One region of the Bacillus sp. m3-13 genome, then DNA from elsewhere that is predicted to be linked to it. Evidence: a T-box and tRNA genes for the amino acid it is inferred to sense, from the RefSeq annotation. Region 1 holds a T-box; the other holds one or more tRNA genes.

The links. The T-box of region 1 lies ahead of proS (proline--tRNA ligase). A T-box ahead of a tRNA ligase gene usually reads a tRNA of that ligase, here a tRNA-Pro.
Region 2: it has a tRNA-Pro gene. The T-box ahead of proS (proline--tRNA ligase) is inferred to sense a tRNA for this amino acid. The anticodon was not compared.

What each region holds. Positions count from the first base shown of each region.
Region 1 covers NZ_ACPC01000008.1:54,754-58,124, forward strand. The annotation lists gene M313_RS0101920 (sirohydrochlorin chelatase) at 1-314, shown strand, start outside; gene M313_RS0101925 (precorrin-2 dehydrogenase/sirohydrochlorin ferrochelatase family protein) at 295-918, shown strand; T-box leader at 1,066-1,268, shown strand; gene proS (proline--tRNA ligase) at 1,431-2,864, shown strand; gene M313_RS0101935 (MalY/PatB family protein) at 2,886-3,371, shown strand, end outside.
Region 2 covers NZ_ACPC01000019.1:123,518-126,888, forward strand. The annotation lists gene M313_RS0111085 (SprT family protein) at 136-609, shown strand; tRNA gene M313_RS0111090 (tRNA-Asn) at 777-851, shown strand; tRNA gene M313_RS0111095 (tRNA-Ser) at 855-945, shown strand; tRNA gene M313_RS0111100 (tRNA-Glu) at 954-1,025, shown strand; tRNA gene M313_RS0111105 (tRNA-Val) at 1,075-1,150, shown strand; tRNA gene M313_RS0111110 (tRNA-Gln) at 1,193-1,267, shown strand; tRNA gene M313_RS0111115 (tRNA-Leu) at 1,284-1,367, shown strand; tRNA gene M313_RS0111120 (tRNA-Leu) at 1,394-1,479, shown strand; tRNA gene M313_RS0111125 (tRNA-Arg) at 1,587-1,663, shown strand; tRNA gene M313_RS0111130 (tRNA-Pro) at 1,668-1,744, shown strand; tRNA gene M313_RS0111135 (tRNA-Ala) at 1,763-1,835, shown strand; tRNA gene M313_RS0111140 (tRNA-Met) at 2,010-2,086, shown strand; tRNA gene M313_RS0111145 (tRNA-Ile) at 2,091-2,168, shown strand; tRNA gene M313_RS0111150 (tRNA-Ser) at 2,184-2,277, shown strand; tRNA gene M313_RS0111155 (tRNA-Met) at 2,324-2,402, shown strand; tRNA gene M313_RS0111160 (tRNA-Asp) at 2,406-2,482, shown strand; tRNA gene M313_RS0111165 (tRNA-Phe) at 2,539-2,611, shown strand; tRNA gene M313_RS0111170 (tRNA-Thr) at 2,626-2,701, shown strand; tRNA gene M313_RS0111175 (tRNA-His) at 2,728-2,800, shown strand; tRNA gene M313_RS0111180 (tRNA-Gly) at 2,808-2,881, shown strand; tRNA gene M313_RS0111185 (tRNA-Ile) at 2,889-2,965, shown strand; tRNA gene M313_RS0111190 (tRNA-Asn) at 2,993-3,067, shown strand; tRNA gene M313_RS0111195 (tRNA-Ser) at 3,072-3,162, shown strand; tRNA gene M313_RS0111200 (tRNA-Glu) at 3,171-3,242, shown strand.

The DNA.
Region 1 (3,371 bases):
AAGGCGTTGGTGTTAGGCTTGGTGTGTCACAAGTGCATGTCTGTTATTTGGCGGCCACCACGCCATTATTCGCTGAAGGTATTAAGGATATTAGTAGTAATGCAGTGGGACGGGTGTTGGTGGTGCCATACTTGCTATTTGCAGGACTGCTGTTGAGTGAAGTCGAGAGAGAGGTCCGGAAAAGGAAGGGTGGGGGACAGGATGTTTTGCTGATTGAACCGTTGAGCCGCCACGAGGTGATTCAAGAAATTGTCGTGGAGCGGGCTACTGTTTCAGGAAAGGAGGAGGCGAGGGTTGCAACCGTTAATCATTGATTTAAAAGGAAAGAAAGTTGTCATCGCGGGCGGTGGGAGGATTGCGGCGCGTAAAGCGAAGGTGTTGGATGCAGAGCAGGTGAATATCACGTTTATCGCACCGGAATTTTCGGAGGAAGTGCGGGAGTTGTCTGTATTAAGGGGTTACCGGCTGGTGGAGCGTGGAGCCGTGGCGGAAGATTTTGCGGAAGCTTTTCTGGCCATTTTGGCGACAAACAATAGAGAGGTGAACGCGACTTTAGTTCGCGGATTGCATGAGTCGCAACTCGTTTGCGTGGTTGATGAGTCGGGTGAGGGGAATGTCACCTTCCCAGCAACCGTGAGGCGCGGAAACTTGCAAATCGCCGTGACCTCCAACGGATCGAGTCCAAAATTGACACGGAAGTTGAAAAGAGAGCTTGAGGAACAGTTTGATTTCAGCTGGATTTCTTATACGGATTTTTTGGCGGAATATCGTGAGGTAGTGAAGCGGCTGCCGTTGTCTTTTGAAGAAAAGGGGGAGCTGCTTTGGGAGATATTGGAGGATAGGTACCGGTTGGATGAAGAAGCTAGGGAGGAGAAACTGGAGGAGTTGTTGCGTTTGAAGGAAAGGTTGATATCATAGTATTTGTTAGGTGAAAAGGCGCGCGTACTTGTCGGATTGTACGGGTGCTTTTTTCTGTGTGGAAGAAGTTTAAGATTCAAAAATTGACGTATACTAGTAAAATAATAGATTGACAAATTTTCAAACAAACCTATATAATCTTCTCAATATCAAACGTCGAAGAGGACCAGTAAAATGATTTCGTCTATCCAAGAGAGGGTGCCGAGTGGTGAGAGGCAGCCATAGATGAGCATTTGAACCTGCCTCAGAGTTCTGCATCAGAAACGGTGCAGCGGTTCAAAACCGTTACCATGAAAGAGAGTGAAGCTTTGCTTTGAATGAGGGTGGTACCGCCAGAAATGGTCCCTTATTTATAGCGGGGCTTTTTTTATTTTAGCTGGCTGAAAGGTGGGTTTGGCACGAACTCGGGGTGTTTTGGCACGAACTCAGGCCAATTCCGCACGAACTCGAGCCATTTCCGCACGAACTCAGGCCATTTCCGCACCAACTTTTCAAAAAAGGAGCAAACCTACATGTCTAATAAAAATTTCGTTGAAAAAATCACCAACATGGACGAAGACTTCGCCCAATGGTACACAGATGTCGTCACCAAAGCAGAACTTGTCGACTACTCCAGCGTCCGCGGCAGCATGATCATACGCCCATACGGCTATGCACTTTGGGAAAACATCAAAGACGCGCTCGATAAACGGATCAAAGAAACTGGCCACGAGAATGTCTATATGCCACTTTTCATTCCAGAGAGCCTTCTCCAAAAAGAAAAGGATCACATCGAAGGCTTCGCCCCAGAAGTAGCTTGGGTCACTCACGGCGGCGATGAAAAGCTACAAGAACGCCTAGTAGTCCGTCCAACTTCTGAAGTACTGTTCGGCGAGCATTATAAAAACATCATCCATTCCTACCGCGACCTGCCAAAGCTCTACAACCAATGGGCAAATGTCGTTCGTTGGGAAAAGACAACCAGACCGTTCTTGAGAACGCTAGAATTCCTTTGGCAAGAAGGACACACATGCCACGAAACAGACGAACAGGCTCACGAAGAAACGGTGAAAATGCTAAATGTCTATGCAGAAATCTGTGAAAACATTTTGGCCATCCCTGTCATCAAAGGCCAGAAAACGGAAAAAGAAAAATTCGCGGGAGCCAAATACACCTACACGATCGAAAGCTTGATGCACGACGGAAAAGCATTGCAATCGGCAACCTCTCACCATTTGGGGGACGGTTTTGCCAAAGCGTTTGGCATCCAATTCTTAAACCGCGAGGGCAAGCAGGAATATGTGCAGCAAACTTCCTGGGGCTTCACGACTCGTATCATTGGAGCCATGATCATGGTCCACGGCGATGACCGCGGCCTTGTCGTTCCTCCAAGGATTGCGCCAACGCAGGTGATGATTGTCCCAATTGCTCAGCACAAAGAGGGAGTCCTTGATTTTGCCTATGATTTAAAAGAAAAGTTGTCCGAATTCATTAGAGTCGGAATTGACGCGAGCGACAAAAAGCCGGGCTGGAAATTCAACGAGTACGAAATGAAGGGAATTCCACTAAGACTAGAAGCGGGTCCTCGTGATATCGAACAGCAACAAGTTGTCCTTGTCCGCCGTGACACTGGGGAAAAACTGATCACACCTATGGAAGGACTCGAAGCAAAAATCCAGGAAATCCTCGAAGACATCCAGAAAAACCTTTTAGAAAAGGCCCGTTCCCACCGTGAAACCAAAACAAGCGTGGCAACGACTTTCCAAGATTTCAAAGAGCAAATCGAAGAAAAAGGCGGCTTCATCAAAGCAATGTGGTGCGGCGATCAAGTATGCGAGGACAAAATTAAAGAGGAAACAAGCGCGACCTCTCGTTGTATGCCTTTTGAGCAGGAAAAGGTAGCCGAAACTTGTGTGTGTTGCGGAAAAGAAGCAAAACATATGGTATATTGGGCTAAAGCATACTAGAACGAGTAAGGGGAGAAAGCCATGCAACTGGAAAAATTCATCGACCGCAGAAAAACGCATTCTGTCAAATGGTTCATCGAAGATCAAGACATCATCCCGCTTTGCATCGCAGATATGGATTTTCAAGTTTCAGAAGAGATTGTCAGCGCCATCAGCCAAAAAGCCACGCATGGCATCTATGGATACAGCACTTTTTGCGCCAGGTATTATGACGCAGTTGAATATTGGTGGAAAACGCAGTACGAATGGGAGCTGAAGCAGGAATGGATTTCATTCAGTCCCGGCATTATCCCCGGAATGAACCTTTTGCTCAAGGCGTTGACTCAACCAGGTGATTCGGTAATCGTACAGGATCCAGTGTATTATCCATTTTTCTCTGCTATCCAAACACAAGGCTGCACCATCTTGCATAATTCCCTTCTCTATTCCGAGGACGGCTATAAAATGGATTTTGAGGACTTTGAAGAGAAAGCAGCCCAGCCTGAAACAAAGGTGTTCATCCTCTGC
Region 2 (3,371 bases), on a different contig from region 1:
CCTGCAGCGGAAAGAAACGGCAAAACTTCAAAGGGAAAACAACAATCTTATAGAAACCAGCCCAACATAAATGACTTATTTTTTTCTATACTATGCAGTATAATGGGGAGGGTTCGAATGAAAGGTGGAGGACACATGGAAGACAAAGAACTACAGAAGTTAATAGAAGGAATCTCCCTAAAGCATTTCAACAGACCTTTCCTTCACAAAGCATCATTCAATCACCGACTGAAAACAACCGGAGGAAGATACCTCACCTCCACAAGCAACATCGAAATCAACAAGAAGTATTACGACGCCCTGGGTATGGACGAGCTAGTAGGCATCATCAAACACGAACTATGCCACTACCACCTGCACATTCAAGGTAAAGGCTATAAACACCGAGATGCTGATTTCCGATTCTTACTTAAAAAAGTGGGGGCCCCAAGATTTTGTACGCCCATTCATACAACTACATCCAAGCCGAAAACTTTTCGTATATATGAATGTGTGGATTGCCACCTGCAATACAAAAGAGTAAGAAGAGTGAATACAAACAAGTATAGATGTGGAAAATGTAGAGGGAAGTTAAGAGAAATAGAAAAGCGTGTTGACACACAACCATAAAATATGATAATTTATTCTAGTCGCTGTTTTAAAAAACGGCTGGATGACAATTATGATAATATATCATTTTTGTTCCGAAAAAACTTGACTTTTAAGTACAAGCTTATTAAAATAAAAGCAGTCGGTTGCGACGAAAGACAACGTTATCCGACACACCGTAGCATTATTCCACCATAGCTCAGCGGTAGAGCATTCGGCTGTTAACCGAAGGGTCGTAGGTTCGAATCCTACTGGTGGAGCCAAATGGAGAAGTACTCAAGTGGCTGAAGAGGCGCCCCTGCTAAGGGTGTAGGTCGTGTAAGCGGCGCGAGGGTTCAAATCCCTCCTTCTCCGCCATCTATTAAGGCCCGTTGGTCAAGCGGTTAAGACACCGCCCTTTCACGGCGGTAACACGGGTTCGAATCCCGTACGGGTCACTACAAAGTGGGATGCAAAACATTCTTGTTTTGTTTCCCATTTCTATCTGGAGGATTAGCTCAGCTGGGAGAGCACCTGCCTTACAAGCAGGGGGTCGGCGGTTCGATCCCGTCATCCTCCACCAGAGGGACTTAATACTAACCTTCTAAAGTTAAATCATCTTCGATGGGCTATAGCCAAGCGGTAAGGCATCGCACTTTGACTGCGACATGCGTTGGTTCGAATCCAGCTAGCCCAGCCAACTTTATAAAATGTATGCGGGTGTGGCGGAATTGGCAGACGCGCTAGACTTAGGATCTAGTGTCTTTGACGTGGGGGTTCGAGTCCCTTCACCCGCACCATACATTTATACTAGCCATTCATTTTCGCGGTCGTGGCGGAATGGCAGACGCGCTAGGTTGAGGGCCTAGTGGGGGCAACCCCGTGGAAGTTCGACTCTTCTCGGCCGCACCAAAAACACCGAAAAAATAATTTCAAAAAAGTGTTGACACAAAATGCTGGATTTGATATTATAGTTAAGTCGCCTCTGAGAGGGACATCAAATAAACAACTTATATGAAGCGCCCGTAGCTCAATTGGATAGAGCGTTTGACTACGGATCAAAAGGTTAGGGGTTCGAGTCCTCTCGGGCGCGCCATTATCGGGGAGTAGCTCAGCTTGGTAGAGCACTTGGTTTGGGACCAAGGGGTCGCAGGTTCAAATCCTGTCTTCCCGACCATTAAATCCCTTAGAATTTGGGGCCTTAGCTCAGCTGGGAGAGCGCCTGCTTTGCACGCAGGAGGTCAGCGGTTCGATCCCGCTAGGCTCCACTTTAATACTTTTTATGAAATACTTATCTTTTTGGCGGTGTAGCGACGAGCATTACTACATGAATTTGCTCCAAGTTGTCCCGACGGATTTACACCCTGAATTTGCTTGCAGAGGAAGGGACACAGACCAGTAACATTGGTGCCAGTAAATCTAATGAAATACTTTATCTTTTTGGCGGTGTAGCTCAGCTGGCTAGAGCGTACGGTTCATACCCGTGAGGTCGGGGGTTCGATCCCCTCCGCCGCTACCAAAAAGGACCCTTTAGCTCAGCTGGTTAGAGCAGACGGCTCATAACCGTCCGGTCGTAGGTTCGAGTCCTACAAGGTCCACCAGTTCTTTCTATACGCGGAGGAATACCCAAGTCCGGCTGAAGGGATCGGTCTTGAAAACCGACAGGGGTGTCAAAGCCCGCGGGGGTTCGAATCCCCTCTTCCTCCGCCATAATATTTTAGATGATATGGTGAGTATAGAGAAGTAATATTGTTATCGCGGGGTGGAGCAGTCCGGTAGCTCGGTCGGGCTCATAACCCGAAGGTCGCAGGTTCAAATCCTGTCCCCCGCAACCAAATGGTCCCGTGGTGTAGCGGTTAACATGCCTGCCTGTCACGCAGGAGATCGCCGGTTCGATCCCCGGTCGGGACCGCCATTTTTTATCTTAATAGTTTGGCTTTGTATTAAGGTTTACACTATTAATTATATTACGGCTCGGTAGCTCAGTTGGTAGAGCAATGGACTGAAAATCCATGTGTCGGCGGTTCGATTCCGTCCCGAGCCACTTTGATTTTAAATGCCGGTGTAGCTCAGTTGGTAGAGCAACTGACTTGTAATCAGTAGGTCGTGGGTTCGACTCCTATCGCCGGCACCATCTTTTACTAAGTAAATATTATTATGGCGGTTGTGGCGAAGTGGTTAACGCACCTGATTGTGGTTCAGGCATTCGTGGGTTCGATTCCCATCAGTCGCCCTTTTTAGCGGGTGTAGTTTAATGGTAAAACCTCAGCCTTCCAAGCTGATGTCGTGGGTTCGATTCCCATCACCCGCTCCATTTTTGTGGGCCTATAGCTCAGCTGGTTAGAGCGCACGCCTGATAAGCGTGAGGTCGGTGGTTCGAGTCCACTTAGGCCCACCATTTTTTATATACACCGTTTTGTTTTATTCCACCATAGCTCAGCGGTAGAGCATTCGGCTGTTAACCGAAGGGTCGTAGGTTCGAATCCTACTGGTGGAGCCATTCTGGGGAAGTACTCAAGTGGCTGAAGAGGCGCCCCTGCTAAGGGTGTAGGTCGTGTAAGCGGCGCGAGGGTTCAAATCCCTCCTTCTCCGCCAGAATATCTGGCCCGTTGGTCAAGCGGTTAAGACACCGCCCTTTCACGGCGGTAACACGGGTTCGAATCCCGTACGGGTCATCAAAAGTTGTGGTATTTTATAAATACTATGGCTTTTTTTATTTGTCCAAATTCTCCTCGTAAGTACTTCAAAACTTCTCTCCAAATAATGAAATTTGTTTGCATTTTATTTTAAAAATAGGAAATTCC